2 linked regions of the Streptomyces collinus genome follow. The protein of the gene in region 1 interacts with the protein of each later gene in a pairwise test. Links are inferred from orthologs where the notes say so. Each region holds a gene or a part of one and is shown in the gene's direction. Other genes may lie near its edges. The genes, in order: pcrA and lpdA.

Region 1 (3,355 bases):
CGTTCGCCGGTGGGGGTCATGCGGCCTGGTCGCACGGTAGCCAACTCGTGTGGCCCCTGTGAAGGTTGATGGGTGATATGCCCGATACATTTTCGTGACCTCGGTCATGAACGTTGCCGAGAGTGAATGATCGAGGGGGTTTGGTCACGTTTCATCCATGATTGCGGGGGGTGTAGCAGGCCGTGATCATGCGGTCATGGAGGGCGACAATGCGCCGCCGGCCGGTCGCCGGGGGGTCGGGCGCCCGGCGATGTTCTCAGGGCGGCGGCGGGCTGTCAGTGGGGCGCCCTAGACTCGGAGAGCGATGAGCAGCCTCTTTGACGACAGCTTCCTGGCGAACCTCCAGGCCCAGCGGGGCCCCGCGGACGAGCCCCCGCCGCCGCCCGAGGACGATCACGTTCCGGAGTCGATTCCGGACGATCTGTTCGGCGGGAAGTTCGACGCGCCCCCGGACCGGGACGCCTACTACCGGGACGGCGCACCCCGCCCGGTCGTGGACACCGCCGCGCTCCTGGAAGGGCTGAACGACAACCAGCGCGCCGCCGTCGTCCACTCCGGCTCCCCGCTGCTCATCGTGGCCGGTGCCGGCTCCGGCAAGACCCGCGTGCTCACGCACCGCATCGCCCACCTGCTCGCCGAGCGCGGCGTGCACCCGGGCCAGATCCTCGCGATCACCTTCACCAACAAGGCCGCGGGCGAGATGAAGGAGCGCGTCGAGCAGCTCGTCGGCCCGCGCGCCAACGCCATGTGGGTCATGACGTTCCACAGTGCGTGCGTGCGCATCCTCCGCCGCGAGAGCAAGAAACTCGGCTTCACATCGAGCTTCTCGATCTACGACGCCGCCGACTCCAAGCGCCTGATGGCCCTGGTCTGCCGTGACCTCGACCTCGACCCCAAGCGCTTCCCGCCGAAGTCCTTCAGCGCCAAGATCAGCAACCTGAAGAACGAGCTGATCGACGAGGAGGACTTCGCCGCCCAGGCCACCGACGGCTTCGAGAAGACCCTCGCCCAGGCCTACGCCATGTACCAGTCGCGGCTGCGCGAGGCGAACGCCCTCGACTTCGACGACCTGATCATGACGACGGTCAATCTCCTGCGCGCCTTCCCGGACGTCGCCGAGCACTACCGCCGCCGCTTCCGGCACGTGCTGGTCGACGAGTACCAGGACACCAACCACGCCCAGTACGCCCTCGTCCGGGAGCTGGTCGGCACCTCCGAGCACCCCGTCGACGTACCGCCCGAGGCCGAGGTCCCGCCCGCCGAGCTGTGCGTCGTGGGCGACGCCGACCAGTCGATCTACGCCTTCCGCGGCGCGACGATCCGCAACATCCTCCAGTTCGAGGAGGACTACCCGGACGCGACGACCATCCTGCTGGAGCAGAACTACCGCTCCACACAGACGATCCTCAGCGCCGCCAACGCGGTCATCGAGCGCAACGAGTCCCGCCGCCCCAAGAACCTGTGGACCAACGCCGGCTCCGGCGCCCGGATCACCGGCTACGTCGCCGACACCGAGCACGACGAGGCGCAGTTCGTCGCCGAGGAGATAGACCGCCTCACCGACGCGGGGCACGCGAAGGCCGGCGACGTCGCCGTCTTCTACCGCACCAACGCCCAGTCCCGTGTCTTCGAAGAGATCTTCATCCGCGTCGGCCTGCCCTACAAGGTCGTCGGCGGCGTCCGCTTCTACGAGCGCAAGGAGGTCCGGGACGTCCTGGCCTACCTGCGCGTGCTCGCCAACCCCGAGGACTCGGTGCCGCTGCGCCGGATCCTCAACGTCCCCAAGCGGGGCATCGGCGACCGCGCCGAGGCGATGATCGACGCCCTGTCCCAGCGGGAGAAGATCAGCTTCCCGCAGGCGCTCAAGCGCGTCGACGAGGCGTACGGCATGGCCGCGCGCTCCACCAACGCCGTCAAGCGGTTCAACACGCTGATGGAGGACCTCCGCACCGTCGTAGAGTCCGGCGCCGGGCCGGCCACGGTTCTGGAAGCCGTGCTGGAGCGCACCGGATACCTCGCCGAGCTGCAGGCCTCCACCGACCCGCAGGACGAGACCCGGATCGAGAACCTCCAGGAACTGGCCGCCGTCGCCATGGAGTTCGAGCAGGAGCGCGGCGAGGACGAGCAGATCACGCTGTCGGACTTCCTGGAGCAGGTCGCGCTGGTCGCCGACTCCGACCAGATCCCCGACGAGGAGGACGGCGACGGCGTCATCACCCTGATGACCCTGCACACCGCCAAGGGCCTGGAGTTCCCCGTCGTCTTCCTCACCGGCATGGAGGACGGCGTCTTCCCGCACATGCGCGCCCTCGGGCAGACCAAGGAACTGGAGGAGGAGCGGCGCCTGGCCTACGTCGGCATCACCCGCGCGCGGGAGCGGCTGTATCTGACGCGGTCCACCCTGCGCAGCGCCTGGGGCCAGCCGTCGTACAACCCGCCCTCCCGGTTCCTGGAGGAGATCCCGCCGGTCCACATGGAGTGGAAGCGGACGGGAGCCACCGCGCCCGCGTCCTCCGGGCCGGTCTCGGCGGTGGCGGCCTCGCTGTCCTCGTCCCGCTCGCGCTCGTCGGCGTCGGGCGCCTCCGGGTTCGCCACGCGGCGCACCTCGGAGAAGCCCGTGGTGTCACTGGCCGTCGGGGACCGCGTCACACACGACCAGTTCGGGCTCGGGACCGTCGTCGGGGTCAAGGGCACGGGCGGCAACGCCGAGGCGACGATCGACTTCGGTGACACCAAGCCGAAGCGGCTGCTGCTGCGGTACGCGCCGGTGGAGAAGCTGTAGCCCTGTGAGGTGAGCCCCGTCGGACGGACCGGCGGGGCAGGCGGGACGTTACGAAGGGTCGATGCCGTGGCTGCGCAGCCACGGGAGCGGGTCGATCGCCGAGCCGCCGGCCGGGCGCACCTCGAAGTGCAAGTGAGGGCCTGTGGAGTTGCCGGAGTTGCCCGATCGGGCGATCGGATCGCCCGCCTTCACGGTCGTACCCGAGGGGACCGTGTAGGTGGAGAGGTGGCAGTACCACGTCTCCGTGCCGTCCTTGGCGGTCACGACCATCATGTTGCCGTACGCGCTGTTCCACTGGGTGCGCACAGTGCCGTCGGTCGCGGCCATCACGGTCGTGCCGTACGAGACGGGGAAGTCGATGCCGGTGTGCAGAGACATCCAGTTGATGCCGGACTGGCCGTAGTAGGCGCTGAGTCCGTGCCGCGCGACCGGCAGGGCGAATTTGGGGCGCAGCCGCTCCTTGCGGGCCGCTTCCTCCGCCGCGCGCTTCTTCTCGGCCGCCTGCTGGGCCTTGAGGTCGATGCGCTCCTGCGTACGGCTGGCCCGGTCGGCGAAGTCGTCGGCGCCGGCGGA
Region 2 (3,145 bases), 3.0 Mb from region 1 along the record:
GGACGTTCGGGATCATGGGCAACGACGACGCGTTCCGCGCGGCGCTGGTCGAGGCCGCCGAGGAGGTCGGGGAGCCGGCGTGGCCGATGCCGCTGCCGGAGCACCTGCGCAAGGGCATGGACTCGCCCACGGCCGACATTGCGAACATGGGTGAGCGGATGGGCGGCGGCCTGGTCGCCGGTCTCTTCCTGCGCGAGTTCGTGGGCGAGGGCATCACCTGGGCGCACCTGGACATCGCCGGGCCGGCCTTCAACGAAGGCGGGCCCTTCGGGTACACGCCGAAGGGCGGTACGGGGACGGCCGTGCGGACGCTGGTGCGGCTGGCGGAGCTGACGGCTGCGGGCGATCTGGGCTGATCGTCGCCTGAGAGCTCGGTCTCGTCCGTCGTGTGGCGAGTGCGGGGGCGTGGGGGCTGTTCGCGCAGTTCCCCGCGCCCCTTGGGCGTTTCCCCGGCGGGGCTCATCTGAACGTGGGGCGTCTCACACCGCAGCCCGGCGTCTCCTTGTGTGCCGACAAGTGCGAAGATGGGGCTCGGCAGGACAGGGCCCCACCGAAGGGCCGAAGAACGAGCGGCCGGACACCAGCCGCCTGCCGGTCACTGAAGACCGGCTCACGGCGCACATGCATGGAGGACGTGACGTGGCGAACGACGCCAGCACCGTTTTCGACCTAGTGATCCTCGGCGGTGGCAGCGGTGGTTACGCCGCGGCCCTGCGCGGGGCGCAGCTGGGCCTGGACGTCGCCCTGATCGAGAAGGACAAGGTCGGCGGCACCTGCCTGCACCGGGGATGCATCCCCACCAAGGCCCTGCTGCACGCGGGCGAGATCGCCGACCAGGCCCGCGAGAGCGAGCAGTTCGGTGTGAAGGCCTCCTTCGAGGGCATCGACATCGCCGGGGTCCACAAGTACAAGGACGGCGTGATCGCGGGCCTGTACAAGGGCCTGCAGGGGCTCGTCGCCTCCCGGAAGGTGACGTACATCGAGGGTGAGGGCCGTCTGTCCTCCCCCACGTCCGTCGACGTGAACGGCCGCCGCGTCGAGGGCCGCCACGTCCTGCTCGCGACCGGCTCCGTGCCGAAGTCGCTGCCCGGCCTGGACATCGACGGCAACCGGATCATCTCCTCCGACCACGCCCTCGTCCTGGACCGCGTGCCCAAGTCCGCGATCATCCTGGGCGGCGGTGTCATCGGCGTCGAGTTCGCCTCCGCGTGGAAGTCCTTCGGCACCGAGGTCACGATCGTCGAGGGCCTGAAGCACCTCGTCCCGGTCGAGGACGAGAACTCCTCCAAGCTGCTGGAGCGCTCGTTCCGCAAGCGCGGCATCAAGTTCAACCTGGGCACCTTCTTCCAGAAGGCCGAGTACACCCAGGACGGCGTCAAGGTCACCCTCGCCGACGGCAAGGAGTTCGAGGCCGAGGTCCTGCTGGTCGCCATCGGCCGCGGCCCGGTCTCCCAGGGCCTGGGCTACGAGGAGCAGGGCGTCGCGATGGACCGCGGCTACGTCCTGGTCGACGAGTACATGCGCACGAACGTGCCGACCATCTCCGCCGTCGGTGACCTCGTCCCGACCCTCCAGCTCGCGCACGTCGGCTTCGCCGAGGGCATCCTGGTGGCGGAGCGCCTGGCCGGTCTGAAGACCGTTCCGATCGACTACGACGGTGTCCCGCGGGTGACGTACTGCCACCCGGAGGTCGCCTCCGTGGGTATCACCGAGGCCAAGGCCAAGGAGATCTACGGCGCGGACAAGGTCGTCGCTCTCAAGTACAACCTCGCGGGCAACGGCAGGAGCAAGATCCTGAACACCGCGGGCGAGATCAAGCTCGTCCAGGTCAAGGACGGTGCCGTCGTCGGCGTCCACATGGTCGGCGACCGCATGGGCGAGCAGGTCGGCGAAGCCCAGCTGATCTACAACTGGGAGGCGCTGCCCGCCGAGGTCGCGCAGCTCATCCACGCCCACCCGACCCAGAGCGAGGCGCTCGGCGAGGCCCACCTGGCCCTGGCCGGCAAGCCCCTCCACGCGCACGACTGACCCCTCGGTCGACACACGCGACGACACAGACTTCCGCACTTTCCGTAAGGAGCAACCGAAACCATGGCGGTTTCCGTAACCCTTCCGGCGCTCGGCGAGAGCGTCACCGAGGGCACTGTCACCCGCTGGCTGAAGGCCGAGGGCGAGCGCGTCGAGGCCGACGAGCCGCTGCTCGAGGTGTCGACCGACAAGGTCGACACCGAGATTCCTTCGCCCGCCGCCGGTGTCCTGGCCTCCATCAAGGTCGCCGAGGACGAGACGGTCGAGGTCGGCGCCGAGCTGGCCCTGATCGACGACGGCAGCGGCGCGCCCGCTGCCGAGTCCGCGCCCGCCGCGGAGCAGGTCGCCGAGCCGGCTCCCGAGCCGGCCGCGGCCGCCCCGTCCACCGAGCAGGCCGCCCCGGCGGCCGCTCCCTCCGCCGACGCCGCCGCCGGCGGCGGCTCCGCCGAGGGCACGGACGTCGTCCTGCCCGCGCTCGGCGAGTCCGTCACCGAGGGCACCGTCACCCGCTGGCTGAAGTCGGTCGGTGACACCGTCGAGGCCGACGAGCCGCTGCTTGAGGTGTCGACGGACAAGGTCGACACCGAGATCCCCGCCCCCACCTCCGGCACGCTGCTGGAGATCGTGGTCGGCGAGGACGAGACCGCCGAGGTCGGCGCCAAGCTCGCCGTCATCGGCGAGGCGGGTGCCGCTCCGGCCGCCGCCCCCGCGCAGGAGGCCCCGGCCGCCCCGGCCCAGCCCGAGCCCACCCCGGCTCCGGCCCCGGCGCAGCCCGCCCCGGCCCCGCAGGCCCCGTCGGCCCCGGCCCCGCAGCAGCAGGTCACCCCGGCTCCCGAGCCGGCCCCGGCCGCTCCTGCTCCCGCCCCGGCTCCGGCCCAGGCCCCGGCCGCTCCGGCCGCTCCGGCCGCCGCCCAGCCCGCCGACGACGGCGCCTACGTGACCCCGCTGGTGCGCAAGCTCGCCGCCGAGCACGGCGTCGACCTGTCGTCCGTCAAGGGCACGGGTGTCGGCGGCCGTATCCGCAAGCAGGACGTCGTCGCCGCCGCCGAGGCCGCGAAGACCGCCGCCGCCGCCCCGGCCCCCGCCGCTGCCGCCCCGTCGGCCGCCAAGAAGGCCC

What was found.
Region 2: the proteins of pcrA (region 1) and lpdA interact in binary tests that used the Escherichia coli proteins (3 or more experiments, as listed by UniProt). The link is inferred for Streptomyces collinus from one-to-one orthologs.

What each region holds. Positions count from the first base shown.
Region 1 is NZ_CP133771.1:5,431,748-5,435,102, forward strand. What follows is about bases 1-3,043. They hold pcrA (DNA helicase PcrA), read left to right. Parts: upstream 1-304; coding sequence 305-2,782; downstream 2,783-3,043. Other genes in these bases: RFN52_RS24855 (M23 family metallopeptidase), read right to left, coding at 2,831-3,043. Also shown: more of RFN52_RS24855, read right to left, coding at 3,044-3,355. UniProt on the Escherichia coli protein: A helicase with DNA-dependent ATPase activity. Unwinds DNA duplexes with 3'-5' polarity. Translocates on single-stranded DNA with 3'-5' polarity. Initiates unwinding more efficiently from a nicked substrate than double-stranded DNA.
Region 2 is NZ_CP133771.1:2,425,970-2,429,114, forward strand. The notes cover bases 1-2,833. They hold lpdA (dihydrolipoyl dehydrogenase), read left to right. Parts: upstream 1-639; coding sequence 640-2,028; downstream 2,029-2,833. Other genes in these bases: RFN52_RS10910 (leucyl aminopeptidase), read left to right, coding at 1-356; sucB (2-oxoglutarate dehydrogenase, E2 component, dihydrolipoamide succinyltransferase), read left to right, coding at 2,092-2,833. Also shown: more of sucB, read left to right, coding at 2,834-3,145. UniProt on the Escherichia coli protein: Lipoamide dehydrogenase is a component of the glycine cleavage system as well as of the alpha-ketoacid dehydrogenase complexes.